3 regions of the Faecalibacterium butyricigenerans genome follow, and region 3 is predicted to be linked to each of the others. Evidence: predicted binding sites of a transcription regulator. Region 3 holds the regulator's gene; each other region holds the start of a gene.
The links. Region 3 encodes HrcA, which represses chaperone genes, less so after heat shock. Its sites were predicted from a motif close to TGTTAGCACTCNNNNNNNNNGAGTGCTAACA; they were not measured.
Positions count from the first base shown of each region.

Region 1: a site for HrcA is predicted at 3,117-3,147, ahead of LKD23_RS06970 (Hsp20/alpha crystallin family protein). Genes of this name have one in related genera too.
Region 2: a site for HrcA is predicted at 2,472-2,502, ahead of LKD23_RS08545 (co-chaperone GroES). Genes of this name have one in related genera too.

Region 1 covers NZ_JAJEQL010000013.1:47,956-57,841, reverse strand. The annotation lists gene LKD23_RS06995 (alpha/beta fold hydrolase) at 1-84, shown strand, start outside; gene LKD23_RS06990 (hypothetical protein) at 237-887, opposite strand; gene LKD23_RS06985 (MarR family winged helix-turn-helix transcriptional regulator) at 904-1,353, opposite strand; gene LKD23_RS06980 (AI-2E family transporter) at 1,571-2,653, opposite strand; partial or broken gene LKD23_RS13045 (MFS transporter) at 2,834-3,007, shown strand; gene LKD23_RS06970 (Hsp20/alpha crystallin family protein) at 3,294-3,761, shown strand; gene LKD23_RS06965 (hypothetical protein) at 3,893-4,795, shown strand; gene LKD23_RS06960 (nitroreductase family protein) at 4,899-5,441, shown strand; gene LKD23_RS06955 (sugar transferase) at 6,282-6,956, shown strand; gene LKD23_RS06950 (hypothetical protein) at 7,508-7,714, shown strand; gene LKD23_RS06945 (hypothetical protein) at 7,804-8,079, shown strand; gene LKD23_RS06940 (phospho-sugar mutase) at 8,746-9,886, shown strand, end outside.
Region 2 covers NZ_JAJEQL010000020.1:8,545-18,430, forward strand. The annotation lists gene LKD23_RS08535 (HAD family hydrolase) at 1-122, opposite strand, end outside; gene groL (chaperonin GroEL) at 421-2,061, opposite strand; gene LKD23_RS08545 (co-chaperone GroES) at 2,116-2,400, opposite strand; gene LKD23_RS08550 (diacylglycerol/lipid kinase family protein) at 2,613-3,593, opposite strand; gene LKD23_RS08555 (ATP-dependent Clp protease ATP-binding subunit) at 3,662-5,965, opposite strand; tRNA gene LKD23_RS08560 (tRNA-Gln) at 6,125-6,198, opposite strand; gene LKD23_RS08565 (DUF2508 domain-containing protein) at 6,479-6,763, shown strand; gene scfA (six-cysteine ranthipeptide SCIFF) at 6,878-7,024, shown strand; gene scfB (thioether cross-link-forming SCIFF peptide maturase) at 7,094-8,545, shown strand; gene LKD23_RS08580 (Orn/Lys/Arg family decarboxylase) at 8,552-9,886, shown strand, end outside.
Region 3 covers NZ_JAJEQL010000023.1:17,208-27,093, reverse strand. The annotation lists gene dnaK (molecular chaperone DnaK) at 1-764, opposite strand, end outside; gene LKD23_RS09175 (nucleotide exchange factor GrpE) at 859-1,485, opposite strand; gene hrcA (heat-inducible transcriptional repressor HrcA) at 1,482-2,555, opposite strand; gene LKD23_RS09165 (hypothetical protein) at 2,854-2,991, opposite strand; gene LKD23_RS09160 (stage V sporulation T C-terminal domain-containing protein) at 3,223-3,765, opposite strand; gene LKD23_RS09155 (aminoacetone oxidase family FAD-binding enzyme) at 3,948-5,213, shown strand; gene LKD23_RS09150 (alanine/glycine:cation symporter family protein) at 5,263-6,780, opposite strand; glycine riboswitch at 6,896-6,988, opposite strand; gene LKD23_RS09145 (hypothetical protein) at 7,169-7,465, opposite strand; gene LKD23_RS09140 (hypothetical protein) at 7,544-8,455, shown strand; gene pdxR (MocR-like pyridoxine biosynthesis transcription factor PdxR) at 8,362-9,792, opposite strand.

The DNA of each region.
Region 1 (9,886 bases), on a different contig from region 3:
AAAACAGGTCATGAAGCAAACATAGAGTCTCCAGAGGAATTGGCAATGGTGCTGCAGAGGTTTTATGATAATATTATCGGATAGTCTACGATCTACACCCTGAAGGATCGCTGTCTGAAATACAGTACACTTAGAATAGTGTTTTCTCCATTCTGCCGGTTGAATGGCGTTTGAAGTTAAAGAGGATCTTGCTGATCATATAATAACGATCTGCATTTGGCTCTTCTGTAACACAGTCACAGAAGCTGCAGACCCATGGCGATGATCCACATATAGGAGCAGGTCTTGGGGATCATCAGCAGGCCCACTTTGGGCTTGGTCTTACTGAAAAGGGTCACAGGCAGGTAGCAGCCAAAGGAAATGAGGATGGCTGCCACCATCCGGGTCATATGGTAGTCGCCGGTATTGCCGGAGATGGCGTACAGGATGATGACGCCGAGGCCGGTAAGGGCAAACACTGCGTTGCGCAGGATGGACAGGGTGGGGTTGCCCTCATCGGTACACCAGTTGTTCTGGGGCAGCAGGCAGATCAGGATGCGCAGGATGGCAGACAGCCAAATCAGGACTTCCACAGCTACGGGAGCCTGAAGCTGAGGGAAGGTGGCCTTCCAGACATACAGCAGGATGATATAGAATACCGTCATGGTGATGGAAGAGACCTGCAGCCCGATGCCGAGCTGCTTCTTGATCCGGTCGCTGCTGCCTCGCACGGCCCGGATGATCCGGGGCACCAGATGGAAGGCGTCACCGCCGCAGAGGGTCAGGGTCAGGACGCCATATAGGATAAAAAGGCTGCGGCCCTGAGCCATCGTGAAAAAGAGGATGCCTGCGATGAGATCAAAGATCAGATAGGCGGCATCGAACACCGCCTCCATCCGATCGGGCATTTTGGGTTGGCAGGCTTTATGATTCATGATGTGTCATTCCTTTTATTTTGAGGCATTCTTCTGCATTGTCGCATATCTTCTGGAATGCCTGTTTACAAGCTGCGATCTGAGGCTCTGAGAGTCCCTGAAACATATCTCTGGCAAACTGCCGCTGAGCCTCAAGCCCTTCGGCGATGATCGGCTGAGCCGACGCGGACAGATAGACATCGATATGCTTTTTGTTCCCGTCGGCGACCTTTTTTTCGATCAGTCCCCGCTCCTCCAGCACTTTCAGTGAGGTGGAGACATGAGATTTGGTGGAATTGCGCACCCGTACAATATCTGCGGCGGTATGGTACTGAGGATTATGGTATAAAAACATCAGGATATCATACTCCATCTGCCGGAGTTGATATTTCTGACATACGGATGACATCAGCAGCTCATAGTAGCAGGTAATGGCTTTGTGATGATCCCAAAAGTTCATAGATACCTCCTGTGATATATTGTTCTATTTAGAACGATTGCATTATATGCTATCCCCGCCGCCTTGTCAAGAGGAAATTTCTGCCGACGATGTTCTTGACCGGAAGATAGGACTCATTGCCCTGCGGAGCCTTTTCTGCCACGTCAACACAGTGAACAAAGAATAAAAAACAGCGACCCCGGAGAGCGGTGGGAATCACTCTCCGGGGTCGCTGTTGTCAGGACAGGGTCTCTTTTGTATGCAGGCGTCGGGAGGCATCCTCTTTTACAAGCTCAATGACCACCGCAGTCAGAGGGATAAAGAAGATGATGCCGATGATGCCAAAAAGCTTTCCGCCGATCATGGCGGCCACAAGGGTGTAAAACGGAGAAAGCCCCACGGACTTTCCCACCACGCGGGGATAGATGAACTGGTTCTCGATAAACTGCACGGCAAGGTAGACAATGAGGCAGCGCACCGCCAGCACAGGATCCACCAGAAGCACAAGGAACACGCTGACCACGCAGGAGATCAGTGCCCCCACATAGGGGATGATGGCACAGATGGCGGTGAGCATCCCCACCAGACTGCCGTAGGGGATCCGGAAAACCGAAAATGCAAGGGTCATGAGGACACCGAGGATCACGGCCTCACTGCATTGTCCCGTCAGAAAGTTTGCGAAGGACTGACGGAACAGCCGACAGAATTTCAGCAGCCCGGCGGCGTGGCTGGGCTTCAGATAGGCGCATACCAGTGTGCGGGCGTGGTGGCAGAGGCTCTCGGCCCCGAGGGACATATAGATGGAGATGATCAGGGCAAAAGATGCAGTCACCACGATGTTCACGGTGGCAGATACCGCTCCGACCGCATTGACCAGCACGGTGTCGATGCTGTTGGTGATCCTGTGCAGCAGCTGCTCCCAGTCGATGCCCTCCAGCCAGTGCATCAACCAGTCCATGTTGGTGTCCTGTGCGCTGAGATAGGCGGTCCAGCGGGGGATATTGGACTCGATCTGTAGATAGAGGCTGTGAAACGACTGCACAAGCTCCGGGATCAGCAGGGTGAGCGCCAGCACCAGCACAAGAACAACGCCGAGCAGGGTGATGAAAAAGCTGAGAAGATGGATGGCGCTGCCTGAGGGCTGCTTTTTGGCCCTGCGGAACAGGCTTCTCAGCCGCTTTTCCAGTCCGGCCATAGGCACGCTGAGAAAAAGCGCCAGAATGCCTCCGGCCAGAATGGGCAGGATCAGATCGACTAGATCGGCGGCAAAGGCCAGAACGGCAGAAAGCCGCAGCAGTGCGACAAAAAGCGTTACCCCCACAACGGTCACGAGCAGATATTGTTTTGTTTTTGGTTCCATGACGACATTCCTTTCCCGGAGCCTGTAGCTGCAAATTGCAAAAGCTCCTCTGCGGACTCTTTTATCGTATTGTAATGGGAAGGAACAGGCTTGTCAAGACGCCGGTAAGGGAAGTGGCGGCCCGCAGCGATGGCCCTGCCTGTCGGCCTTGGCTGTGCGCCCATCTATCCCGGCATCATCCATGCAACGCCGAGCCACTTTGGGGCGGATCGGTCGCAGGCGATCATTGGAGTCCAGATGGCAAGTGCATACGTCGGAAATTGTCTGATGCCGCTGCTGTATCCGCTCAGCGTGATGGTTCTGGATGTGGCTCTGCCCTGTGGGAAACGGCCTGCAAGAGACGGCAGTTTGATAAAATGCGTCCCTAGGAAGAAAAACGATGGAGATTGTATGAAAGATGATAAAAGTATTATCTTTTCGTGAATTTTAGCACTCTACGCTTGACACTGCTAATAAATGGTGCTATAACTATGGCGTGCTCAGGAGGAAGGGCAAAAGAGAGAGCCGCGAGGTGATCGAGCAGCTCCCCGGAAAGCTTTTCCGAATGAACAACATAAAGATTTTTTACCCGACCCGAACGCCGGGATTGGAGGAATGATTTATGTTTATGCCTGCTGTTTTCCATGAGAATCTGTTCGATGATCTCTTTGATCCGTTCTGGAACGATGGCGCGCTGGAGCGTGCGATGAACCGTGAAGAGCGTGAAACCTTCGGCAAGCGCGGTGCAAACATGATGAAGACCGATGTCAAGCAGACCGAGAACGGCTACGATGTGGCTGTTGACCTACCGGGCTGCAAGAAGGAAGACGTTCAGATGGAACTGAACGACGGCTATCTGACTATTCAGGCAGTGCGCAGCCACTCGAATGACGAGAAGGACAACAATGGCCGCTACATCCGCCGCGAGACATTCTCCGGCACCTGTGCCCGCAGCTTCTATGTGGGCGACGCTGTGAAGAAGGAGGACATCCACGCAAAGTTCGAGGATGGCGTCCTGCACGTCGAGCTGCCTGCTCCTCAGCAGACGAAGGCTTTGCCTGAGAACCCGAACCTGATCGAGATCGAGTAAAACGCCGGTCGTGTGCGCCAAGGCACAACGCACATAAGATGCCCCCGGAGAGCTGTAACAAGCCCTCCGGGGGCTTTTTTGTGGGGCGGAAACATGGTACAATAGGAAAGAACGAGAGAGAAGAGGGTGCGATGAAACAAGAAAAAGCCTATTATCACCTGCCCGGTTTGTTTGAGTTTTACGAGCTATACCGGGAGTTCCTACCCCTGTACCGGGGGCATCGGGAATACTTCTATGACTGGTGCAGCATTGGCTCCATCTACGGAGCACCGGCCGACTGCATCTGGGGCGGGGGACGCACCGGTTTCGGCGGGCACGACCCCAAAGAGGTCCTTGCACTGATGCAGGAGTATGGCGTCTCGGCCCGGCTGACCTTCAGCAACTCCCTCCTCCGGGAGGAGCATCTTTCGGACCGGAAATGCAATGCGCTCTGCGCCCTCTTTGCACAGAGCGGCGGGGTGGAGAATGGCGTCATCCTCCATTCGGAGCTGCTGCTGGACTACCTGAGGACGCACTACCCGCAGCTTTACCTCGTCTCCTCCACGACCAAGGTGCTGACGGATTTCCGACAGCTCCGGGACGAGACGGCCCGGGAGGAATTTCGCTATGTGGTGCCGGATTTCCGACTGAACAAGGCCTTTGAACAGCTGGACAGCCTGACGCAGCCCCAGAAGGACAAGGTGGAGTTTCTCTGCAACGAGTGCTGCTGGGTCGGATGCCGGGACCGGAAGCGCTGCTACGAGAATGTCAGCCGCAAAAATCTCGGCGAGGACTGCCCTGACCATATCTGCACTGCCCCGGGCGCGGGGGAGGGCTACCGTTTCTCGAAGGCGATGGAGAACCCCAGCTTCATCGGCGTGGAGGACATCCGGAGGACCTTCCTTCCGATGGGATTTTCCAACTTCAAGATCGAGGGACGGGGGCTTGGCAGCGCCTTGGTGCTGGAATTTCTGCTCTATTATATGGTAAGGCCGGAGTACCAGCTGCACGTCCGGGAAGCCATCTATCTGGACAGTATGCTCGACCTATTCTGAGCGGCCCGGCCTCCGTTTCGAAAGCATCTTGACAAAGCCGGGCGGAGTTGTAATAATAGAGAGACAGTTATATACAACAAACTGCCAAAAGGAGAAAACAATTATGGAAGCATTGGAATGCATCAAGACCCGGCGCAGCGTCCGCCGCTTTACCGAAGAGCCTGTTACCCCGGAGCAGGTGGCCGAAGTGGTGGCCGCTGCCGCTTATGCCCCCAGCTGGAAAAATACCCAGATCGCCCGCTATATTCTCGTGGAAGATGCGCAGAAGCGTGAGAAAATCGCCAGCGATTGTGTGCTGGATTTCACCTATAACGCCAACACGCTTTCCCATGCCCCCGCACTGGTTGCGCTGACGATGGTGACGGGACGCTCTGGTTTTGAGCGGGACGGCAGCTATTCCAGCCCGCTCGAAGGCCACTGGCAGTCCTTTGACGCCGGTATTGCCGCACAGACCTTCTGCCTTGCCGCGCACGCACTGGGCCTCGGGACGGTCATCATGGGCATCTATGACCCGGACAAGGTGGCAAAGGTGCTCTCCGTGCCCGAAGGACAGACAGTGGCTGCGCTCATTGCCATCGGTCATCCTGCACAGGATCCCGCCGCACCTGCCCGCAAGAGCGTGGAAGAACTGCTGAGCGTACAGTAAATGAGATGGGTCCGGCATTCTGGACACCTGCCACAAAGTAGATAACATCACCCCGGTTTCCCTTTTTGAAAGGCAGAAGCCGGGGTGATGTTATTCTATTTCTGACCAAACCCAACGGGCAGGCTACCGGAGCCGCCCGTTGGGTTTGGCGTATCTGGCAAAACAGCAAAATTATGATAGGATTTCTCCGTCAGCAAAGCCCCGGTGGACGCTTAATCGTCTACTAATTCTACTAAAATTGAATCTGTGGTTGTTTTTTTGAGGCAAATTGGACAATAAATCACAAAAAGATTGACAATATCGACCAAAATTTTCTAGGGGGGGGGGGGGTAGAATAGTGTCAAAACCCCTTGCGTACAAGGTAACACAATGGTAAAATAAACTTATAAATAGTTTTATCGCAAGGTAAGAAATCAGTGTAGCATGAAAACAGCATATTTGCGATATGCAATTCAACGCTGTTGCTGTTGCATTGAAAAGTTGAATTGCTATAGGATGTCGAACGCACGGTGTCTCCCACGAGCGAATGAGAGATACCCCTTAATTGCGGAAGGGGTGATAGGTGTGGCGTTTCGACGATTTGGACATCATCCGAGAACAGGCAAAGGTGCGCTAACTGGGATGGGACGGCGTGAGGAAAAGGTGCTTGATGGAAGAATTGCAAACAAAATGACCCTTGGCGAAGCAGTCGTCAGGGGCGTTTTGCGTGCTCTGACGTATGGGGGCGCTGCGGATCGATGCCAAAAAGTGACTGCAAGTGCCTCTGCCGTTGAAGCTGGATAAGAGGACGTACAGTTGGAATCGTGTGTGAGATTACATAGTGTGAGTGAGGAGAAAAAAATGAGCGTAGAGGTAACTGGAATCAATAAGCCGGCTGAAATTGACCGAAAGGAAAATCTGAGGGAGCATCAGCTCTATTGGATCGGGCGTCGGACGCAGGATGTGATCTTGTCGTCGCTGGCGTTGGTGGCGCTGTCGCCGGTCATGCTGGCTACGGCCATCGCGATCGTGGTGGATGACCCTTCTGCTGGCCCGATTTTCTCGCAGGAGCGTATTGGACGAAACGGTAAGCCGTTTAAGTTCTACAAGTTCCGCTCTATGTGCCCCAATGCAGAGGCAAAGCTGGACGACCTGCTGGAACAGAACGAGATGGACGGTCCTGTGTTCAAGATCAAGGACGACCCCCGCATTACCCGCGTGGGCAAGTTTATCCGCAAGACCAGTCTCGACGAGCTGCCGCAGCTTTGGAACATCCTGAAGGGCGATATGAGCATCGTTGGCCCCCGCCCGGCACTTCCCCGTGAGGTGGAGCAGTACGGCGACTACGAAAAGCAGCGCCTGTATGTGACTCCAGGCCTGAGCTGCTATTGGCAGATCGCTCCGCACCGGAATGACCTCTCCTTTGAGGAGTGGATGGATCTGGACGTGAAGTATGTCAAGGAGCGCAGCTTTTGGGTGGATTGGAAGATCATTTTTAAGACATTTAAGGTGTGTTTGCTGGGGCATGGGGAGTAATGTCTACCTCAAACTTTCAGTGGCGGCATGATGGTCTACGGTGGCGTATAAAACGCATGCAAAATCCCCTTACTGCGAGCCTGTTTTATTGCCGAGCAGGGTAGTGACATGATACCTTCATTTTTCCGGGGAATTAGAGGTAGTGAGGGGTAGATGATTGTTCATGTTGCAACAGAGAGTAGTTATGAACTTGTACAGTTTTAACAAAGTAAGTTGATATGAAGGTTATGACAATAAAGGTCAGCACTTTGAAAAAGGGAAAAGTGCGACTGCGAGTTATGACAATAAGACCTAACACTTTGTCGGTGAGTTGGTATGAAGGTGTCTACCATAAAGTTTCAGTTGAAGCAAATTGGGCGAGTAGACCATGACAGGTCTACATAAAAGATTCAGTGGTAGTCGGAAAAGTAGACGGCCACTATGAAAAAATGATAACTACAGCGCGATAGCTCATCCGGCATGGATGATGAACACACTGTTTGATATAGATTTGCTCGGCTCAATATGAGCCTTCCATATAAGTAAGATGAATTTCAGGAGGATATAGAATTATGAAAAAGGACTATAAAATTGCGGTTGCTGGTACCGGGGCTAGAGATATAATACGCGGCTGTCATAATAGGGACAAGGGTACGGCAGAGAATGAAAGGCTCCGCAACCTGAAGTTCATATTTTCTTACCCGAAGAATGAACGAATGATCTTTCTGAGTGGCAGAAATGCCGCACAGGAAGAAATCTCGACCATGAGGGTGGGGTGACAGCCAGCGGACAGGTGTATGAGCCTATCCGCTCTTTGTGTTGGCCGAGATGTTAATGAAGAAATTGAGTGGGATTGTGGGAAAGATTTATGAGCAAGAAACTTGCGATTGCGATGTTCGGACAGAAGCGATTATCGAGAGAAGGCGGAGTAGAGATCGTTGTCAAAGAGCTCTGCACCCGAATGGCACAGAATGGTTGTGACGTGACCTGCTACAACAGAGCAGGTCATCATGTGAGTGGTGCAGAATATGACGATGCTGGTAAAACGGAGTACGAGGGAATTCGTCAGAAATCTGTTCCGACTATTGAACGGCGCGGGGCTAGAGATATAATAGGGTCAACCAAGAAAAACTACGATAACTAAAGGGTTTTGACAGCTCGACTCGTTCAACAAAAGTGTTTATTTGCTGATAGGAAGCGGAGAAGCTGAAATCCAAATGTTATATGTGGGAGGTTTTGGCGCAGCTCTGTTTTGACCCACAAAATGAGCAGCAAGTAAAAAAATAAGGAGAACGAATCGAGCCTACGGTGGATTGCCATTGAGTGATCCGCCGTGGGCTTGTTTGTTGCTTTATTAAATGAAGAATTAGTGAGGGAGAAAAGAACTATGAGAAATTATAAAACTGCTGTGGTCGGCACGGGGGAGTGTGAAATAATATGGGCAACCAAAAATAATCCTGATTTCATGCGGGTTTGCGCGGCTTGACCTTTTCACCTCAACTTGTTTCTGCTTGTCATGGTGCGTTACGGCCAGCGTGTTTTCAGGGGTTAATAGCTTCTGGTTGCGCTCTATACTTAACCCATCACAGCGAAAGCTGATAGAGCAGAAAACAAAATAAGGAGGTACGAGGACAAGCCTGCGTATAGATTGTCACTGCAATCTGTATACAGGCTTGTTGTTGTGCTATGAAGTAAGTTGAGGAGTAAGAGAATACGATAGCAAGAAATACCATCTTTCGGGATGTGTACATAGATAAAAACACCTTTTGAGGAAATAAGGTCCGAAAAAGACCAGAGGAGTAAATGAATTATGGATATTAAAAAGGAATACGAGCGATGGCTGGTGAATGCAACTGCGGATACAGATGTTGCCGATGAACTGAAAACGCTGGATGATACAAAAATTGAGGACGCATTCTATCGTGACCTTGCATTTGGTACGGGAGGTCTGCGTGGTGTGATTGGCGCAGGCACAAACCGAATGAATGTCTACACCGTGGCAAAGGCTTCTCAGGGTCTGGCTGATTATCTGAAAAAGAACTTTACAGAGCCGTCTGTGGCCATCGGTTACGACAGCCGCATCAAGAGCGATGTGTTTGCAAAGGTGGCTGCAGGTGTGTTCGCGGCCAATGGCGTTAAGGTCAACATCTGGCCGACCCTGATGCCGGTTCCTACCGTGTCCTTTGCGACCCGCTATCTGCACACCTCTGCCGGTGTCATGGTGACGGCTTCCCACAATCCCAGCAAGTACAACGGCTATAAGGTCTACGGCGCGGACGGCTGCCAGATCACCACCGAGGCTGCTGCGGAGATTCTGGCTGAGATCGAGAAGCTGGATATTTTCGCAGACGTTAAGACGAGTGATTTTGAAGCAGGCGTGGCAAGCGGCAGCATCCAGTACATCCCGGACGAGGTCTACACCGCCTTCGTGGAGCAGGTCAAGAGCCAGTCCGTCCTGTTTGGCGAGACTGTCAACAAGGATGTAGCCATCGTGTACAGCCCGCTGAACGGCACCGGCCTGAAGCCCGTGACCCGCACCCTGAAGGAGATGGGCTACACCAACATCACGGTGGTCAAGGAGCAGGAGCAGCCGGACGGGAAGTTCCCGACCTGCCCGTACCCCAACCCGGAGATCAAAGAGGCTATGGCACTGGGCATGGAGTATGCCAAAAAGTGCAACGCCGACCTGCTGCTGGCGACTGACCCCGACTGTGACCGTGTGGGCATCGCCGTCAAGAACAAGGCAGGGGAGTACGAGCTGCTGACCGGCAACCAGACGGGTATGCTGTTGTTGGATTATATCTGTAGCCAGCGTGTGAAGCACGGCAGGATGCCCGCTGACCCGGTCATGGTCAAGACGATCGTCACCATGGATATGGGTGAGCAGATTGCTACCCATTATGGCCTGCGTACCATCAACGTGCTGACCGGCTTCAAGTTCATCGGGGAGC
Region 2 (9,886 bases), on a different contig from region 3:
TTATAGCCAACGGACTGAATATATCCCTGCGCCTGCATATCGTCAGGCGATAAAGTTTTGTCGAAATCGTAACAGATTGCTAAAACGGGGAATTTCTCCTTATGTCTACGTTCGTATTCCATAACATCGCCTCCAAACGATAATTTCTGTTAAAATTTTACATCATCTTTTATATATTGTCAATATTTTTAGTGCGAGTGTTGTAATCATTTCTTTTGTTTTCAGCCAAGCAGTAAAAATTTCTCTTTCAGCAAATTCACAAATCCCTAGACACAAAAAATCGGCACCCGCTTTTCAGCGAGTGCCGATTTTGTTACCCTATAGTGCGCTTTGATTTTTGGCGTAAGTGGCGTAAGTTTGGCGTAAATCCGCTTTTGCGCGCTCCAAAAATCAAGGATTCATGCGGTTTTTAGGCAGTTATTAGTACATGCCGCCCATGCCGCCCATATCGCCGCCGGCAGCAGGAGCAGCCGGGGGTTCGGGCAGGTCGGCCACGAGGCTCTCGGTGGTCAGCACCATCTCAGCGACGGAAGCTGCGTTCTCCAGAGCGGAGCGGGTGACCTTGGTGGGGTCAACGATGCCTGCGGCGATCATATCCTCCACGTAGACCTCATTCTGGGCGTCGAAGCCGTAGTTGGGCTTGTTGGCAGAGACGATCTTGTCGATGATGACGCTGCCCTCGAGGCCGGCGTTCTTGGCGATCTGGCGCAGAGGAGCCTCCAGAGCCTTCAGGACAATCTTTGCGCCGGTGCGCTCGTCGCCTTCCAGCGTGTCGCACAGCTCACGGACTGCAGGGATGGCGTTGATGGGGGCAGTGCCGCCGCCAGCGACGACGCCCTCCTGAACAGCCGCCTTGGTGGCGTTCAGAGCGTCCTCGATGCGGAGCTTCTTGTCCTTCATCTCGACCTCAGTGGCAGCGCCAACCTTGATGACGGCCACGCCGCCCGCCAGCTTTGCCAGACGCTCCTGCAGCTTCTCGCGGTCGAAGTCGCTGGTAGCAGCCTCGATCTGGTTGCGGATCTGTGCGATGCGGGATGCGATGGCGTCCTTGTCGCCTGCGCCGCCCACGATGGTGGTGTTCTCCTTGGTGACCTTGACCTGACGGGCGTGGCCCAGCATATCGACGGTAACGTCCTTCAGCTCGTAGCCGAGGTCAGCAGACACGACGGTGCCGCCGGTCAGGATGGCGATGTCCTGCAGCATCTCCTTGCGGCGGTCGCCGAAGCCGGGGGCCTTGACGGCGCAGACGTTCAGGGTGCCGCGCAGGCGGTTGACGATCAGGGTGGACAGAGCCTCGCCCTCGATGTCCTCTGCCACGATCAGCAGCTTCATGCCGTTCTGCATCACCTGCTCCAGCAGGGGGACGAGATCCTGAATGACGCTGATCTTCTTATCGGTGATGAGGATGGCGGCATTGTCCAGCACAGCCTCCATCTTGTCGGTATCCGTGACCATATAGGGGGTCAGGTAGCCGCGGTCGAACTGCATACCTTCGACGATCTCGTTGTAGGTCTCAGCCGTGGTCTTGTTCTCCTCGATGGTGATGACGCCGTCGGAGGTGACCTTCTCCATGGCCTCTGCGATGAGGCGGCCGATCTCGGGATCACCGGCAGAAATGGTGCCGACGCGGGCGATGTCGTTGGAGTCCTTGACCTTCTGGCTGTGGGCCTTGATGGTCTCGACAGCCTTGGTGACAGCCTTGCTCATGCCGCGGCGGATGTCCATCGGGTTTGCACCGGCGGTGACATTCTTCATGCCCTCGGTGACCATTGCCTGTGCCAGAACGGTAGCGGTGGTGGTGCCGTCGCCTGCGGCGTCGTTGGTCTTGGTAGCGACCTCACGCACCAGCTGTGCGCCCATGTTCTCGAACTCGTCCTTCAGCTCGATCTCCTTGGCGATGGTGACACCATCGTTGGTGATGACGGGGGCGCCGAACTTCTTGCTCAGCACCACGTTGCGGCCCTTGGGGCCGAGGGTGATCTTAACGGTATCTGCCAGAGTGTCGATGCCGGCACACAGTGCCTTGCGGGCTTCCTCGCCCTGCTTGATCTGCTTAGCCATATTCTTATCGCTCCTTTATAAAAGCTTGATGATCCAGTGATGAGGGAAAGACGCTTACTCCACGATGGCCAGGATGTCGGCCTGACGCACGATAGTGCACTCTTCGCCGTCCACCTTGACCTCGGTGCCAGAGTATTTGCTGGTGAGCACCTTATCGCCCACCTTGACGGTCATCTTGACTTCCTTGCCGTCCACGACACCGCCGGGGCCGACGGCCACGACCTGTGCCACCTGCGGCTTCTCCTTGGCGCTGCCGGTCAGGATGAGGCCGCCCTTGGTGGTCTCCTCGACCTCAACAGTCTTGATAACAACACGGTCTGCAAGAGGAATGATCTTCATCGTTCTTGCCCTCCTATTATAAAAAATAAAAGTGAAACTTTTTTATAGCCCGGGGCTTCTCCCCTCCGGGTGTTTAGCACTCCATTTCCCTGAGTGCTAAGTGTATTGTACTCATCTCAGACAGAAAAATCAAGGGTTTTTGCAAATTTCTTTGTTAATATTTTATGACAGCAAAAAAGCGCCCCCGGCAGGGCGCTTCGCAGTCTCTCCTTTTATACGCTGGCACGCTGAGCCATGAACCGCTCGTAGGCGGGCTTCGGCAGCAGGACGTGCCCCGCCAGCGGCCTGAGCCGGGCGGTGATGGCCTCGCAGGGGGCGCACTCGCCGTCCGCCGTCGCCACGATGGGGCCTCGCCCATCCGTAGGGCGCAGGGAGACGCACTTGGCCCGGCGGTAGAGGAAGTAGGGCTTCGCCTGCTCGGTCAGCGCACCGTCCCGGAAGTGCTTCCCGCCCTTGTACATCCCCAGCAGCCGGGCGATGGTCAGTCGGCCCACCCTGCGGATGATAAAGACGTCCAGCCAGCCGTCGTCGGGCCGGGCCTCCGGCGCGGCATAGAAGCCGCCGCCGTAGGTGCGGCCATTGCAGACCGCGCACATCAGGCAGTCCACCGTCAGCTCCTCGCCGTCGATGGTGAACGCCACCTTCCGGCCGATGTGGCCGCAGAGCTGCCGGACGATGGAGAGGGCGTAGGCCATCTCGCCGCCGCAGAAGGGGATGCGCCGGAACTGGGGGATGCCGTAGGCCACCTGTGCGTCCAGCCCGGCGGCGCAGATGGTGGCCGAGAGGCCGAGGTCGGTCTCCATCAGGTCGATGTCCACCGCCCCGCCCGCGAATTGCGCGTCAAGGTCGCTGAACTCCTCCCTCGTGCCGTAGGTGCGGAGGAAATCGTTGCCGCTGCCGAAGGGCAGACACCCCACGGCGGCAAGGGCGCACCCATTGGCACCCGTCAGCGCCTCATTGAAGGTGCCGTCGCCGCCCGCCGTCCAGATGCGCACCGGCTCGCCCTCGGCCTCGGCGGTGCGCGCCGCCTCCGCAGCCAGCGCACGGGCATGGCCCGCGTACTGGGTCACGACGACCTGCAGCTTCTCCGGCGGGATGCCTGCCCGTCCGGCGGCGGCATGGATGGCCGGGGTCAGCCCGGTGGTGCAGTCCCGCTTGCCAGCGGTGGGGTTGAGCAAAAACAGATAGCGCATTCGGCTTCCTCCTCTGGTGATTCCTGCCCTCTATCATAGCGGAAAACCAGAACAGATGCAAGAGCTTTTCACCCGACGCCCGCCGTCTGCGTCTCCTCCACCACGATGGTGCCGTCGGCGGTGCAGTCTGCCGTCCAGCGCTGGCCGAGGCTCACGCTGCCGGAGGCGATCTGGTCGGCGAAGGCCTGCTCCACGGCACGGTCCACCTGTCGGCGCAGCTCCCGCGCCCCGTAGGGCGAGCGGGCCTTTGCGGCCAGCGCCGGGCCGACCCGGGCCGTGTGGGTGAGCTGATAGCCGCTGCGGGCCGCACGCTCTTCCAGCTGGCCCAGCAGCTTTTCGGCGATGGAGCAGAGGCTCTGCTCCTCCAGCGGGCGGAAGACGATCAGCTCATCCAGCCGCCCCACCAGCTCGGGCCGGAACCACTTTTTCGCCTCGGCGACGGCGGCCTCCGACTGCTTTTCAAAGGCAGCCTCGCTGCCCGCCCCAAAGCCCAGCGGTGCGCTCTGCCCCGCGAGGAACCGTGCCCCGAGGTTGGACGTCAGCAGGACGATGGTGTTCCGGAAATCGGCCTTCCGGCCCATGGAGTCGGTGAGCTGGCCGTCCTCCAGCATCTGCAGCAGGATGTTCTGGATGTCGGGGTGGGCCTTTTCGATCTCGTCGAAAAGGACGACGCTGTAGGGGCGGCGGCGGACGGCCTCGGTGAGCTGACCGCCCTCGTCGTGGCCCAGATAGCCCGGAGGCGCACCCAGCAGACGGGCCACCGTGTGCTGCTCCTGATACTCTGACATATCGAACTTGAGCAGGGCTTTCCCGCTGCCGAACCAGCTCTCGGCCAGCGCCTTTGCCAGCGCCGTCTTGCCCACGCCGGTCGGCCCGAGGAAGAGCAGCGCCCCGATGGGCCTGCCCGGCTCGCCCAGCCCTGTGCGGCTGCGCCGGATGGCTCCGGCCACCGCAGCCACGGCCCGGCTTTGCCCCACCACCTCGGCGTTCAGCCGCTCCTCGAGGCGGGCCAGACGCTCCCGCTCCTTTTCGCCCACCCGCTCGGCGGGCACGCCGCTGGCCTGTGCCACCACCCGGGCGATCTCCTTCCGGCTCAGGACGGGGTCCTTCTCCCCCTCCCGCTCGGCCCGGATGCGCACCGCTGCGCAGGCCTCGTCCACAAGGTCGATGGCCTTGTCCGGCAGGCAGCGCCCCGGCAGGTACCGCACCGAAAGCTCCACCGCCTCCCGCAGGGCCTCATTGGGCAGGCGGACGCCGTGGTAGCGCTCGTAGCGGGGGGCCAGCCCTTCCAGAATCTCCACCGCCTGCTTCGGGGTCGGCTCTTCGATCTGCACCCGCCCAAAGCGGCGCTCGAGGGCGGCGTCCTTCTGGATGTGGGTGCGGAACTCCTGATTCGTCGTCGCGCCGATGAGCTGCAGCTCGCCCCGGGCCAGCACCGGCTTTAAGATGCTGGCCGCGTCGATGGCCCCCTCTGCCGCACCTGCGCCCACGATGGTGTGGAACTCATCCACAAAGAGGATGGCGCTGCCGTCCCGGACAAGCTCTTCCAGCAGGTTCTTGAACCGCTCCTCGAAGTCGCCCCGGTACTTGGTGCCCGCCACGAGGCTGGCCATATCCAGCGCCAACAGCCGACGGCCCTGCAGCATCCGGGGCACCTGCTTGTCGGCGATGCGCTGGGCCAGACCCTCGGCCAGCGCGGTCTTGCCCACGCCCGGCTCACCCACGAGGCAGGGGTTATTTTTCTGGCGGCGGCATAGTATCTCTACCATCCGGTCCAGCTCCTTTTCCCGGCAGAACACCGGGTCCAGCTCACCGTCCGCCGCCCGGCGGGTCAGGTCGCGGCAGTATTTGTCGCTGGCCCGGCTCCCCCGCGGCAGAGGCGGGGACGTCCGGGGCTGGATGGGCAGGATGAACTGCCCCGAAAGCTGGCGGCACTCCCGCACCGCCTCGGTGAGCTGGACGCCCATCGAAGCCAGCATGACCCCGGCGGCGCAGTCGGCGTCTTCCAGCATGGCGCAGAGCAGGTGTTCCGGCTCGGCCCGGCTCAGGTGGGCGTTCTGTGCCCCGATGACGGCGTAGTCCATCGCCCGGCGCAGGTCTGCCGCCATGTCGCCCCGAGCCAGCCGGAGGGCCGTGCCGCTCCGCCCGGCGGAGAGCTGTCGCCGCACCTCCAGCTCCGAGATGTTCTTCCCGGCCAGAAAGCGGGCCGCCGGGCCGCCGTCCGATTGCAGCATCGCCCACAGCAGATGGCCGGTGTCCGCCTTTTTGCAGCCCAGCCCTCCGGCCAGCTCCACCGCCTTGTCCAGCAGCTGCCCTGCCTCCCGGGAAAAGCCCTTGTACCGTCCTTTGCCGAATGCATCCCAAATGCTCATTTGCGTGGCTCCTATCTTCTGCGTGGCTCCTGTCTTCTGTATTGCCCTGTTGCATCAAAGAACAGTATAGCCCCGCCCGCCGGAAAAAAATCAGAAGTTTGTGTCACACCGGCCCCAAAGCAAAACAAAAAAGCCATCTGAGCGAATCAGATGGCTTCTTGGTTGGGGATGAGAGAATCGAACTCCCACAAGTAGAGTCAGAGTCTACCGCACTACCACTATGCAAATCCCCATTATTCGGTTTTGTTTCGCGGCGTTGAGCCGGTCAACGTGTGCTATTATACCCGCCTCCGGGCGCTTTGTCAAGCGGAAATCTGAAAAAATTTGCGGATTTTTGGAAACAGACGCACTTCCGAGATAATTTTTCGTCCTTTGCACCCGGAGGCGGCGGTCTCTTTTTGTGCCGACCAGAATCCAGCATTTTCCGCGTCCTCTGCACCATATAATAAAGTAAACTATGTTATTCTGCCATTTTTATTTTATGGTACACAAACTTCAAAAGGAGGACGCCTTATGCTGCAAGCCCACCCCAAGACCGCCCAGACGCTGCTTTCGCCCCGTATCCCCCGCGACAGCGAGCACGAGCGCTACGACCCCGAGCTGGAGGAAGAACTGAAAGAGTGCCTGTTCTGCCTGCGGCGGAACGCGATGATGTTCGACCTCGAGGTGGACTCCGACCTCATCGAACAGCGCATCTACGAGCGGCAGGCCCTTTTGTGCCGCTACCGCTACCTGCTGGCCCGCGCCCGGGAGCTGGGGCTGCACACCATCCTGAAAAAGTATCAGCCTCTGGGCTAAAAAACGCCGCGCGGAATCTTGACAGAATCCCAACATCGTGTTATCATACATAAAGATAACACTGTATACAGAGCGCTGTATGCAAAACTTTGGAGCTTAGAGAGGTTTTCAATTATGGAACGTATTAAGACTATCGCTACTCGTGACCTGACCAAGAGCGTCGTGACCGGCGGCTGCGGCGAGTGCCAGACTTCCTGCCAGTCTGCCTGCAAGACCTCCTGCGGCGTCGCAAACCAGCAGTGCGAGAACAGCAATAAGTAATCATTGCAGACCCTATGCCGCCTTTGCAGGGCGGCATTTTTTTATGGCAACAATAGATTGGAGAATGAAATGGTACACCAGTATCAACTGAACGGATATAACATCGTGCTGGACACCTGCAGCGGCTCGGTGCACGTCGTGGACGACGTGGCCTACGACGCCATTGCGATGTACAAAGAGCACTCTGCCGACGAGATCGTGGCCGCTCTGCTGGCCAAGTACGGCTCCCGCCCCGACGTCACCGAGGCCGACCTGCGCCAGTGCCTCGAGGATGTGGCCTCTCTGGAGTCCGCAGGCAAGCTGTGGGCACCCGACGTCTACGAGAACATGGCCTTCGACTTCAAGAACCGCCAGACGGTGGTGAAGGCCCTCTGCCTCCACGTCGCCCACACCTGCAACCTCAACTGCTCCTACTGCTTCGCCTCGCAGGGCCGCTATCAGGGCGACCGCGCCCTGATGAGCTTCGAGGTGGGCAAGCGGGCCATGGACTTCCTCATCGAGAACTCCGGCACCCGCCGCAACCTCGAGGTCGATTTCTTCGGCGGCGAGCCGCTGATGAACTTCGACATGGTGAAAAAGCTGGTGGCCTACTGCCGCGAGCAGGAGAAAATTCATAATAAGAACTTCCGCTTCACCATGACCACCAACGGCGTACTCATCGACGACGACGTCATCGACTTCTGCAACAAGGAGTGCCACAATGTCGTCCTGAGCCTCGACGGCCGCAAGGAGGTCCACGACCGCTTCCGCAAGGACTACGCCGGCCATGGCAGCTATGACGCCATCGTCCCGAAATTTCAGGAGTTCGTGAAGAAGCGCGGCGACAAGAACTACTATATGCGCGGCACCTACACCCACTACAACACCGACTTCACCAACGACATCTTCCACATGGCCGACCTCGGCTTCACCGAGCTGAGCATGGAGCCGGTGGTCTCGAAGCCCACCGACCCCAGCGCCCTCACCGCCGAGGACCTGCCCATCCTGAAGGAGCAGTACGAGATCCTGGCCAAAGAGATGATCAAGCGCGACCGCGAGGGCCGGGGCTTCACCTTCTACCACTACATGATCGACCTCACCGGCGGCCCCTGCATCTACAAGCGCATCTCCGGCTGCGGCTCCGGCACCGAGTACATGGCCGTTACCCCGTGGGGCGACCTCTACCCCTGCCACCAGTTCGTCGGCGACCCCAAGTACCTGATGGGCGACATTTGGAAGGGCGTCACCAACACCGCCGTGCGGGATGAGTTCAAGCACTGCAACGCCTACGCCCGCCCGGAGTGCAAGGACTGCTGGGCCAAGCTCTACTGCTCCGGCGGCTGCGCGGCCAACGCCTACCACGCCACCGGCAGCATCACCGGCGTCTACGAGTACGGCTGTGAGCTGTTCAAAAAGCGCATCGAGTGCGCCATCATGATCAAGGTCGCCGAAAATCAGGAGCTTGCCGCGCAGGGCATCGAGGTGCCCATCGAGCTGGGCACCACCTGCAACGCCTGCGCAGACGGCGAAGCCTGCGAATAAGCGCCTATGGACACTCCCATCGTTGATTTTGTCCGCCGCTACGCCCAGCAGCGCACCACCCGGATGCATATGCCGGGCCACAAGGGCCGCGGCCCGCTGGGCTGTGAGGCGCTGGACATCACCGAAATTGCGGGCGCGGACGAGCTGTACGAGGCCGAAGGCATCATCGCCCGGAGCGAGGCCAACGCCGCGCAGCTCTTCGGCACCGCCCGCACCTGTTACAGCACCGAGGGCAGCAGCCAGTGCATCCGGGCCATGCTCCACCTTGCGCTCCAGATGCAGCCTGCGGGGGCATCCCGCCCCGTCCTGCTGGCGGCGCGGAACGCCCACAAGGCCCTGCTCTACGCAGCCGCCCTGCTGGACTTCGACATCCAGTGGCTCTGGCCCGCGCCGGACGCCGCCGGGGCGCTCTGCACCTGCCCTGTGGAGCCGGAGGCCCTCGCCTGCGCATTGGACGGGCTGACCGCCGAGGGCCGTACCCCCTTCGGCGTCTACCTCACCAGCCCGGACTATCTGGGCTTCGTGCAGGACATCGCCGGGCTGGCGGCGGTATGCCACGCCCACGGCGTCCCCCTTCTGGTGGACAACGCCCACGGGGCCTACCTCCACTTTCTGAAGGAGGGCAGCCGCCACCCCATCCAGCTGGGTGCCGACCTCTGCTGTGACTCGGCCCACAAGACCCTGCCCGTCCTCACCGGCGGGGCCTATCTCCACCTCGGGCCGTCGGTGCAGGCCGACGAAGCTGCTGTACGCAATGCGCTGGCCCTCTTCGGCTCCACCAGCCCGTCCTACCTCATCTTACAGTCGCTGGACGCCGCCAATGCGCGGCTGGCAGACGACTTCCGGGAGAAGCTGGCCCTCTGCCGCTGGCGTCTGGGGATGCTCTGCCGGGAGCTGGATGCCTTCCGGCCCGGGCTGGCCCTCCCCCTCACCGGGGCGCACCGTGAGCCGCTCAAGCTGACGCTGGACGCCGCCGTGCTGGGCCTCTCGGGCCAGCAGCTGGCGCAGGCTCTGCGGGAGCAGGGCGTGGAGTGCGAGTATGCCGACCCCCGCTATCTGGTGCTGATGCCCTCCCCCGAGAGTTCCGCCGAGGACTTCGCCCGTCTCCAGAAAGCGCTCCACGCTCTCTGTGCCGAAGCATCTTCCGCTGCGCCCGCTTCGGACAGCGACGCCGCCGCCTTTGCGGCTCTGGCTGAGGCGCTTCAGGCGCAGCCCCGCCCCGCCGCCATCCGGGAGGCCGTCCTCGCCCCACAGGAGATGGTGCCCGCTGCCGAGGCTGTGGGCCGCATCTGCGCCGCACCGGCGGTCTCCTGTCCGCCCGCTGTCCCCATCGTGGTCAGC
Region 3 (9,886 bases):
GGCAGGTTGATCTGGGTGCTCATTGCGCTGGACAGCTCGATCTTTGCCTTCTCGGCAGCCTCCTTCAGGCGCTGTGCGGCCATCTTATCCTTGCGCAGGTCGATGCCGTTCTCGGTCTGGAAGGCGTCTGCCATCCAGTCGATGATGCGCTGGTCGAAGTCGTCGCCGCCCAGATGGGTATCGCCGTTGGTGGCCAGAACTTCGGTAACGCCGTCGCCCATCTCGATGATGGAGACATCGAAGGTGCCGCCGCCCAGATCGTAGACCATGATCTTCTGGTCATCTTCCTTATCGATGCCGTAGGCCAGAGAAGCGGCGGTCGGCTCGTTGATGATACGCTTGACGTTCAGGCCGGCGATGGTGCCTGCGTCCTTGGTGGCCTGACGCTGGCTGTCGTTAAAGTAGGCAGGAACGGTGATGACAGCCTCGGTGACAGGCTCGCCCAGATAAGCCTCGGCGTCAGCCTTCAGCTTCTGCAGGATCATCGCGCTGATCTGCTGGGGGGTGTACTCCTTGCCGTTCAGGGTCACCTTGTGGTCGGTGCCCATCTGACGCTTGATGGAGGACACGGTGTTCTCGGGGTTGGTGATGGCCTGACGCTTTGCGACCTGACCGACCAGACGGTCGCCGGTCTTGGTGAAGCCAACAACAGACGGGGTGGTGCGTGCGCCCTCAGAGTTTGCGATGACGACAGGCTCGCCGCCCTCCATGACAGCCACGCAGCTATTCGTAGTACCAAGGTCAATACCAATGATTTTGCTCATAAATGAAGTCTCCTCTCAAAAGAACTTGTTTATCTCATGCTCGATGTGTGAAGCGGATGTCTTATCTTCAAAACCCTTGCGGGTCTCTGCGATGTCACTCGGCCACCACGACGGTCGCGTGGCGGACGATCTTGTCGCCCAGCTTGTAGCCCTTCTGGTACACCGTGATGACGGTGCCGCTCTCCTGCCCGTCCGGGGCGGGGATCTGCTGGACGGCGTTCATGATGTTGGGGTCGAAGGGCTTGCCCAGCGCCTCGATCTCCTCCACATGGAGGGCATCCAGCGCCTTGGCAGCCTTATCCAGCGTCATGATGACGCCCTTCTTGTAATTCTCGTCGGTGGTGGGAGCGTTGGCCGCCATCTCCAGCGTGTCAAGGATGGGGATGATCTGATTCACGGCAAAGGACACACCATCGTTGAACTTCTGGTCAGCCTCGCGGGTGGAGCGCTTGCGGTAGTTCTCGTACTCCGCTGCCATCCGCAGCAGCTGGTCTTTCGCCTGTGCGGCATTCTTCTCGGCCGCGTCGAGCTTCGCCTTCACGGCGTCCATCTCGCGGGCCTTCTTGTTGAACCAGCCATCTTTCTTCTTGGCGTCTGCCGGTTCTGCCTCGGCCTCCTGCTCGGGGGCTGCGGCGGTCTCGGGCGCTTCCTGAGGTGCGGCTTCGGTCTCCTTCGCTTCCTGCTCGGGAGCTTCTGCCGTCTTCTTCGTCTCTTCGCTCATTCCAGATCCTCCTTATATATCACAGTCCGCCGGGGTGCGGCCATCTGCGGGGTGTCTTTTCGTTTGCCGCTCATACCCTCGCCAAGCTCATCGGCGAAGAGGTGGAGCAGCGGCATCAGCTTCTGGAAGGGCATCCGGGTCGGCCCGATGAGGGCCACCGTGCCCCACAGCCCGCCGCCCACAAGGTAGCGGTCGCTGACGATGCACAGGCCGGGGATCTGAGGCTCCAGATCCTCGCCCAGCAGCACGCTCTCACTGCGCTCTGCCGGGGGTGCGATGATGTGGGCGGCCTGCTCCTCGTCGTTCAGCAAGGTGAGGATGTCGCCCACCCTGCCCTCCAGCTGAGGCCAGTCCAGCAGGTGCTGCTCACCGCCCAAGAATACATGGGGCTGTGCGGAGTCCTGCAAAATCGCGGCTGCGGCGCTGATGACCGGCACAAGCTCCGGGTCGATCTGGCTGCACAGCTCGGCGAGCAGCCGGCTCGAAAGATCCACCGGCGCAACGAAGGTCAGGTTGCGGTTGAGCAGCGCGGCCAGCGCAGCGGCATTCTCCCGGGAAAGCCCGGTGCGGACCCGCGCCACACGGGTGCGGACGTAGCCTGCCGTCGTGACGGCCAGCACAGCCGCCGCGCTGCGGCCCACCTGAACGACTTCGTAGTGGGCGACGCAGAGGTCTTCGGCGCAGGGGGTGCTGACCGCGGCGGTGCAGCCGCTGATGGCGGCCAGCGCCTTGGCGGCACCCTGTGCCAGCTTTTCCGGCTCATGGTCAAGGCTGGCGAAGACGGCCTCCACCCGGGCGCGGGTCACGCGGTCCAGCGGCTGGTCGTCGGTCAGCAGATTATCGAGATAATAACGGTAGCCCTTGGCACTGGGGACACGGCCCGCGCTGGTGTGGGGCTGCTCCAGCAGACCCAGCTTGGTCAGCGCCGCCATTTCGTTGCGCAGCGTGGCGCTGGACACGGCCATATCAAAATAGTTTGCCAGCACACTGCTGCCCACAGGCTCGCCCTCGAGGCCATACAGCGCCACGATCGCCTGCAAGACTCGCTGCTTGCGTGCATCCATCGTCATAGCGCCTGCCTCCTTCTTGGCTTTTGTTTCTTTAGCACTCCATCTTCCTGAGTGCTAAGACCATTATAGCCAAAATTTTTTCCCTGTCAATAGCTTCTCGAAAAAGTTTATAAAGATTCATAATTCTGTCATAAAACCAGCGGGAGGCCCCCTTTCCGGTATAAAGAGAGCTTCCCGCTTGACAACGCCCGGCAGGGCGGCTATACTTATTTATAGAAAAGGCGCTGTCTGCAACATGGCCAGCTCCTTACCCGTATGTCAAAAAAGATTGACTGACAGAGTGTGGGAACTTAGGCGGTCAATCTTTTTTGTTATGTTCTCTGTCCTCATGAGAAATCTTCCAAGTGATCTCGAAAGTCACGTGGACGGCATCGACGAGCAGCACCAGCAAGCTGATGATGACCGCCAGCAGCGCAAAGGTTTCTGTCAGAGACATGACACATCCCTCCCTTCACCAACAGACGGCTCCGGGAAAGGTTTTTGCTAACAAAAAAGGTCCATTCCCGGACGCCTGTTTCGCTCCAAAGAGTAAAACAAATCGTCAGGGTAAGGAAGCTTGACCACCTGCATTTGCAGACAGCGCCTCGCTGCCAGAGGCAGCATCCAAAGGATACCATAAAAAGCGCGTGAACACAAGGTTTCACGCGCTTTTTATGCTTTTATAGCCTCATTCCTCCATCTGCTTTGCCAGAAATGCTGCCGCCACGGCCACGGCCTTCTGCTGGGCGGGGTCAGGCTGCTGGGCGCGGTCCTCGGCCAGCAGCCCGACGACCCCGGTGACATCCCCCGCCGCGATGATGGGCCACGCACAGAGCAGAGGCCGCAGCGAACCCTCACAGGGCAGCAGGACGTGCTCCGGGTCGCCCTCGCTGAGGTAGGGCTTGCGGGACTCCATCACCCGTTCCAGCGGCTGGCTGACACTGCGGTCGGCAAGGTCGCGCCGGCCTGCCCCTGCGGCGGCGAGGATGCGGTCGCGGTCGGCCACGAAGGCCGTAAGGGCAAAGCTTCGGCTCAGCACCTCCACATACTGCACCGCCACCCCGTGCAGCTCCCCCACCGGGGAATACTTCTTGAAGATGACCTCGCCCTCGCCGGTGGTGAAGATCTCGAGGGGGTCGCCGCGGCGGATGCGCTGGGTGCGGCGGATCTCCTTCGGGATGACCACCCGGCCCAGCTCATCGATGCGGCGGACGATTCCGGTTGCTTTCATCTGGTGTACCTTCCTTCCCATTCTTTGCTTTCGGATGCGGTACAGTTATTATGTGGAAACGAGAGGGAAATATACACCTACCCGCCCTCTGTTTGCCAAACCGGAGCAGCTATGATACAATGAACTCATCTCAGAAGCTGGTTTGCTTCTGAACACGGCTTCTTGGAAAGGATGGACAGAGGATGCAGCATATCCTTGTTTTAGGCGGCGGCGCAGCGGGTCTGGCCGCTGCGCTGGCGGCAGCGCAGACCGCCAAGGGCAGCGCCCACATCACCGTACTGGACAGAAACGCAAAGGTGGGCAAAAAGCTTCTGGCCACCGGCAACGGGCGCTGCAACCTCGACAACCGGGACATCTCGCCCGAGCGGTATTTCACCAGCAGCCCCAAGGCCCTGCGCCGCCTGCTGGACGCCGTGAACGAGGCCGCGCCGCTGGCGTGGTTCGAGGGCCTCGGCCTCTATCCCCGCACCGACGAGGCCGGGCGGGTGTACCCCTACTCCAATCAGGCGGCAGACGTGCTGGCCCTGCTGGAACACCATCTGGCCGCGCTTGGCGTCGAGCTTCGCACCGGCTGCACCGTCCGGAGCCTGAGCCAGAGCCGGGGCGGCTACGACCTCCAGTTCGAGACCGAAGCGGGCCGCGAAAGCCTGCGGGCCGATGCCGTCATCTGCGCCATGGGCGGCGAAGCCGGGCCGCAGTTTGGCACCGACGGCTTCGGCACCCGGTTCGCCGCCCAGTGCGGCGGGCGGATGGCCCCCCTCTACCCCTGCCTGACGGCCTTACAGTGCGCCCGCCCCCGCAAGTCGCTGGCCGGCATCCGGGCCAAGGGCTGCGCCAGCCTGTTGGACGGCACCGATGGCCGGATGCTTGCCCGGGAAATGGGCGAGGTGCAGTTCACCGATTACGGACTCTCCGGCATCTGCATCATGCAGCTGTCGGGCCTGCTGGCCCCGGGCCGCGGCCCGAAGCAGCCCGTCGTAGCCCTCGACCTCTTCCCCGCCCTGAGCGAGGCGGAGCTGTCCGCCCTCTTCGCCCGGCGGGCCGGGCTTCTGGGCGGCGCAGCGGAGTTCTGGCTGGGGCTTCTGCCCGCGAAGCTGGGCCGCGCCCTCTGGGCCGACGCCGGGCTGCCCGAAGACGCCCGCGCCCTGCCCGCTTCGGCGTGGCCGAAGCTCGCCGCCGCGGCCAAGTGCTGGCGGTTCGAGGGGCTGACCCCCTGCGGCTGGAAGCAGGCCCAGACGACCGGCGGCGGACTGCTGCTGGACGAGGTGGAGGACGACTTCCAGTTCAAGGGCTGTCCGGGCCTTTACTTCGTGGGCGAGACGCTGGACTGCGCGGGCAGCTGCGGCGGCTACAACCTCCACTGGGCCTTCGGCAGCGGCATCCTCGCCGGCCGGTCGGCGGCGAAGCGCCGCCCCGCCCCTGCCCCCCGGAAAAAGAAAAAGACCTGAAGCAGCACAAGACCCCGGAGGGCATTTCTCCGGGGTCTTGTTTTCTGCGTTATTCGTTCGCCGCTTTCTCCAGCTCTGCGGCCTCGGCGGCAGCTTCCGCCTCTTCTTCCTTCTGATACTCCGCAAAGGCCGACCACATCGGCTCGATGTCCTCGCCCCGGACGCGGCGGGCGAAGTAGTTCTTGGTGATGTCCACCACAGTGCCGGACAGCGCCAGCACACCGATGAGGTTCGGGATCATCATCAGGCCGTTGAAGGTGTCGGAGAGGTCCCACGCAAGGCCCAGCTTCATGGTCGCACCCACGACGGTCATCCCCACAAAGACGACCTTGTAGATACGGCTGCCTGCCGTGCCGAAGAGGTACTCGACGGCCTTGGTGCCGTAATGGCTCCAGCCGAGGGTGGTGGAGTAGGCAAACAGCAGGATGGACACCGCGATGAACTTGGGGCCGAAGCTGCCGAACGCCGCCGTGAAGGCCTGCCCCACCAGTGCATTGTCCTGCACTCCCGCAAGGACAGCGCCGCTCTCGAGGTCTACCACGCCGGTGGTCAGGATGACGAGGGCCGTCAGGGTGCAGACCACGATGGTGTCGGCAAAGACCTCGAACACGCCCCACATTCCCTGATGCACCGGTTCTTTGACGTTGGAGGCCGAGTTGACCATGACCGCAGAGCCGAGTCCGGCTTCGTTGGAGAACGCGCCCCGCTTGAAGCCCCATGTGATGGTCTGGCTGATGCCGTAGCCCAGCGCGCCGCCGCCTGCGGCGTTCAGATTGAATGCGCCCCGGAAGATCGCCGCCAGCGCCGCCGGGATATTGCCTGCGTGCATGACCACGATGATGAACGCGCCCGCGATGTAGAACAGGGCCATCAGGGGCACCAGCTTCTCGGTGACAGCGGCCACCCGCTTGAGTCCGCCGATGACGATGAGGGCCGTGACCACCATCAGCGCAAGGCCGGTGGCAAGGTAGGGCAGATGGAACGCGGCGTTCATGTTGCCCGCGATGGAGTTGATTTGGCTCATGTTGCCGATGCCGAAGGAGGCAAGGATGCAGAAGCAGGCGAACAGGACGGCCAGCACCCTGCCCACCGTCTTACAGCCGGGCTTTGCGCCCAGACCGTCGGTAAGGTAGTACATCGCGCCGCCGGACCACTCGCCCTTCTCGTTCTTGCGGCGGTAGTAGACGCCCAGCACGTTCTCGGCGAAGCTGGTCATCATGCCCAGCAGCGCCATGACCCACATCCAGAAGATGGCCCCCGGGCCTCCCGAGACGATGGCCGTGGCCACGCCCACGATGTTGCCGGTGCCGATGGTGCCCGCCAGCGCCGTGCACATACTCTGGAACTGGCTGATGGCCATGTCCTCCTTGCTGGTGTGGGCGGTGACGTCCTTATTGGTAAAGATGGCGCCGATGGTGTGCCGGAGCCAGTAGCCCATCCTCCGGAACTGGAAAAAACCGGTGCGGATGCTGAGCCAGAGGCCGGTGCAGAACAGCAGCGCCAGACCGAACGGCCCCCAGACGAAGCCGTTGACCACGTTGTTGATCCGCGTGACGATGTCTACCATAGGAATCCTCCTCCAAATATCCCAAACAAAATGCGGGCAGAACCTCTTTCCCAAAGGCTCTGCCCGCAAAAAACGCAGCGTATGACTCCGCGCAGGATATGCTTCCTGCGCAAAAGACGTTTGCTCTGTCCTTCTGCCTGAGAGATCGGCCCATTCGGCCTTACACCTTCGGCACCCGCTTTCTGCGGGCTTCTCCAGAGTGCGGCACACCCGGCGCACCGGGCGGCACATCTTGTGATTTCGTTCTCCCTTTATGCACAGCTGTGCACAGTAGAAAAACTTTATCATATTTTCGGCTTCTTGGCAAGCCTTTCACCGCATTTTACGCTCCGGTTTCATCTTTTATTCCGGAAGGTGAATTTTATTTTGGTATGACTTTCTCTTGTCTTTATCGGTCGATGGGCGGCACATCGTCGGGGCTGCCCAGTGCGTCCAGCCACTCCTCAGCCTTCAGCTGGGGCGGCAGGTGGGGCACCGGCTCACCGTCCGGGTCGTCATCGGGCGGGGGCACGAGGTCTTCCGGGCCTTCCGCGCCCTCAAAGCCGTGGGCGAGGCCGTCCGGGCTGGCGTCGCCGTCACGGCGTGCGGTTTCGCAGCAGTCCAGCCCCTCGTAGGCACTGGCGGGGCCGAGGTCGAGCCAGAAGTCCTCCCGCTCTTCCTTGCTGGGGGTATCATCGAATTTCATAGCGTTTCCCTCCTTTTCTGCATAAAGCTTCCCCCGCCCGGCCATGCTTTATGCAGTTTTTTGCAGGGAGGCAGAGGAATGAACGCAAAAGGTTGGAGGCCCTTCTGGGCCGCGCTGCTGGCAGGGCTGCTGGTGCTGGTACCTCTGGTGGGCGGGACCATCCTGCTCACCCGCCGCACTCTGCGGACAAAGCTGGCCTCCCGCCCTCAGAGCGGCGTGGCCATCCGACAGCCCAAGGAGGAAAACCGCCTGAGCCTGCTGGTCTGCACCGCCCCCACCGAGACGACAGCCCCCGGCTTCCTGCTGCTCTACCTCAGCGCCAGCCAGAACTGCATCCATGCGCTGGCCCTGCCCGGGGAGCTGACCGTCCCCTTCGGGACGGACGAAGCCGCCCTCGCCGACTGCTACCGGGCGGCAGGCCCGGCCCGCTGCCGGGAAGCACTGCTCTCTGCCCTCGCCCTGCCTGAGGACACCCACTACCTCGCCCTTGCGCCCTCGGTCTTACAGGCCATCGCTGACCGGTACGGGGCGCTCCGGGTGGGCTTTTCGGGCGCGCTGACCGCCGACGAGCTGGCCCGCACCGGCTGCAGCGCCAATGTGCAGGCCCTTTCAGCCCGGGAGGCGGAAGCGCTGCTCAGCGGGATGGAGGGCGTCGTCCCTCCGGCCCACAAAGCAGCCGCCCGGGCGGCGGTGTGGGACGCCTTCTTCCGGCAGGAGCTGGAGCTTCTGCCCGCCACCCTGCCCGACGCCCTGCGCACCCACAGCCCGAGCCTGCTCACCGACCTGACGGCGCAGGACCTGCTCATCTTAGAGGATACGCTGGAATTTCTCGCCGACCGCACAGCCTCCGTCCATGCGGGGGCGCTGCCCGGGGATTGGGATGCCGACGCCGGGCGTTACACCCTTACCGAGGACTCCCGCGCCGCCGTGCAGGCCCTCTTCAACGTCTCTCCCACCGACGGGCAGCTCTCGTCCGCCAGCGAGCCATAGCCCAGCACCAGCGTGCCGACCGGAGCGGCTCCGCCGCCGGTAAGGTCGTAATCGCTCAGGAGGCTGAGCCGGACGCCCTCGGCCTCGGCGGCGGCCCGGAGGGCGTCATCCGGGGGCGGGTCCCGCAGCTCGGCCAGCAGATGCAGGCCGGTGTGCAGCCCCGTCAGATGCAGCTCCTCGGGCGCGAAGGCCTCCTGCAGCGCCGCCGTCAGGGCGTCCCGCCGGGCCTTGTAGGCCACCCGCTCCCGGGCCAAGTGGCGGGTGAAGTAGCCTCCGGTGATGAAGCGGGCCAGCGTCTGCTGCTCGAAGCGGCTCACGGTGCCGGAGTAGAGCCGATACTTCGCGTGCCACGCGGGCAGAAGCTGCTCGGGCAGCACCATGTAGGCGATGCGGATGCTGGGCGCGAGGCTGCGGGAGCAGGTGGAGAGGTAGACCACCGGCCCGTCGGCCCCGGCCATCCCCTGCAGGCTGGGCAGCGGGCGGGTGTCGAAGCGGAACTCGGAGTCGTAGTCGTCCTCGATGATATACCGCCGGCCCGGGCAGCGGGCGGCCCAGTGGAGCAGCTCGGCCCGGCGTCCGGCCGGCATGGTGACGCCTGTGGGGAACTGATGGCTGGGGGTGACGTAGCAGACCGCCGCGCCGGAGTCCGACAGCGCCCGGATGGAAAGTCCATCCTCGTCCACCGGCAGGCAGCAGCAGGCCACGCCGTTGTTTTCCAGCACCTGCTTTGCGCGGGGATAGCCGGGATTCTCCACCGCCGCCGGCCCGGGCAGAAGCGGGGCCAGCAGCCCCAGCAGGTACTCAAGGCCCGCTCCCACGACGATCTGGTGCGCACCGCACCGGACGCCCCGGTACTCTTCGAGGTAGCCCGCCAGCGCCTGCCGCAGCGCAAGGTCGCCCTGCGCGTCGCCGTGGGTCAGCAGCTCGGGCGACGAATACAGCAGCTCCTTTTGCAGCCGCGCCCACGTCCGGAAGGGGAACAGCCCCGGGTCCACGCCCCGGGTGGAGAGGTCATAGCGGATGGGCCGCTGTTTCGGTACAGCCTCAGCCTTCGGCGGCGCGGCGGGCGCGGCGCTCTCGGGCAGAGCCAGATACTCCTGTACATAAAAGCCGCTCCGCTCCCGCGCCTCCAGATAGCCCTCCGCTGCCAGCATCTGATAGGCCGCGTCCACCGTGTTCACCGAGACGGAAAGCTCTGCCGCCAGACGCCGCTTGCCGGGCATCCGCGTCCCCGCCGGGACAGCCCCCGTCCGCATCTCGGCGGCGAGGCTGCGGTAGAGCTGCTCATAAAGCGGCACATCGGATGCCGCGTCCAGCGCTGTCGTCAAATGGACCATAAAAAGCCCCTCCTTTTCAGCCAGTGTGCCAAACTGACCCCATAAAAAATCTTTGTTCTGGGTATTTGCACAGGGCCAGTTTTGCGTATAATAG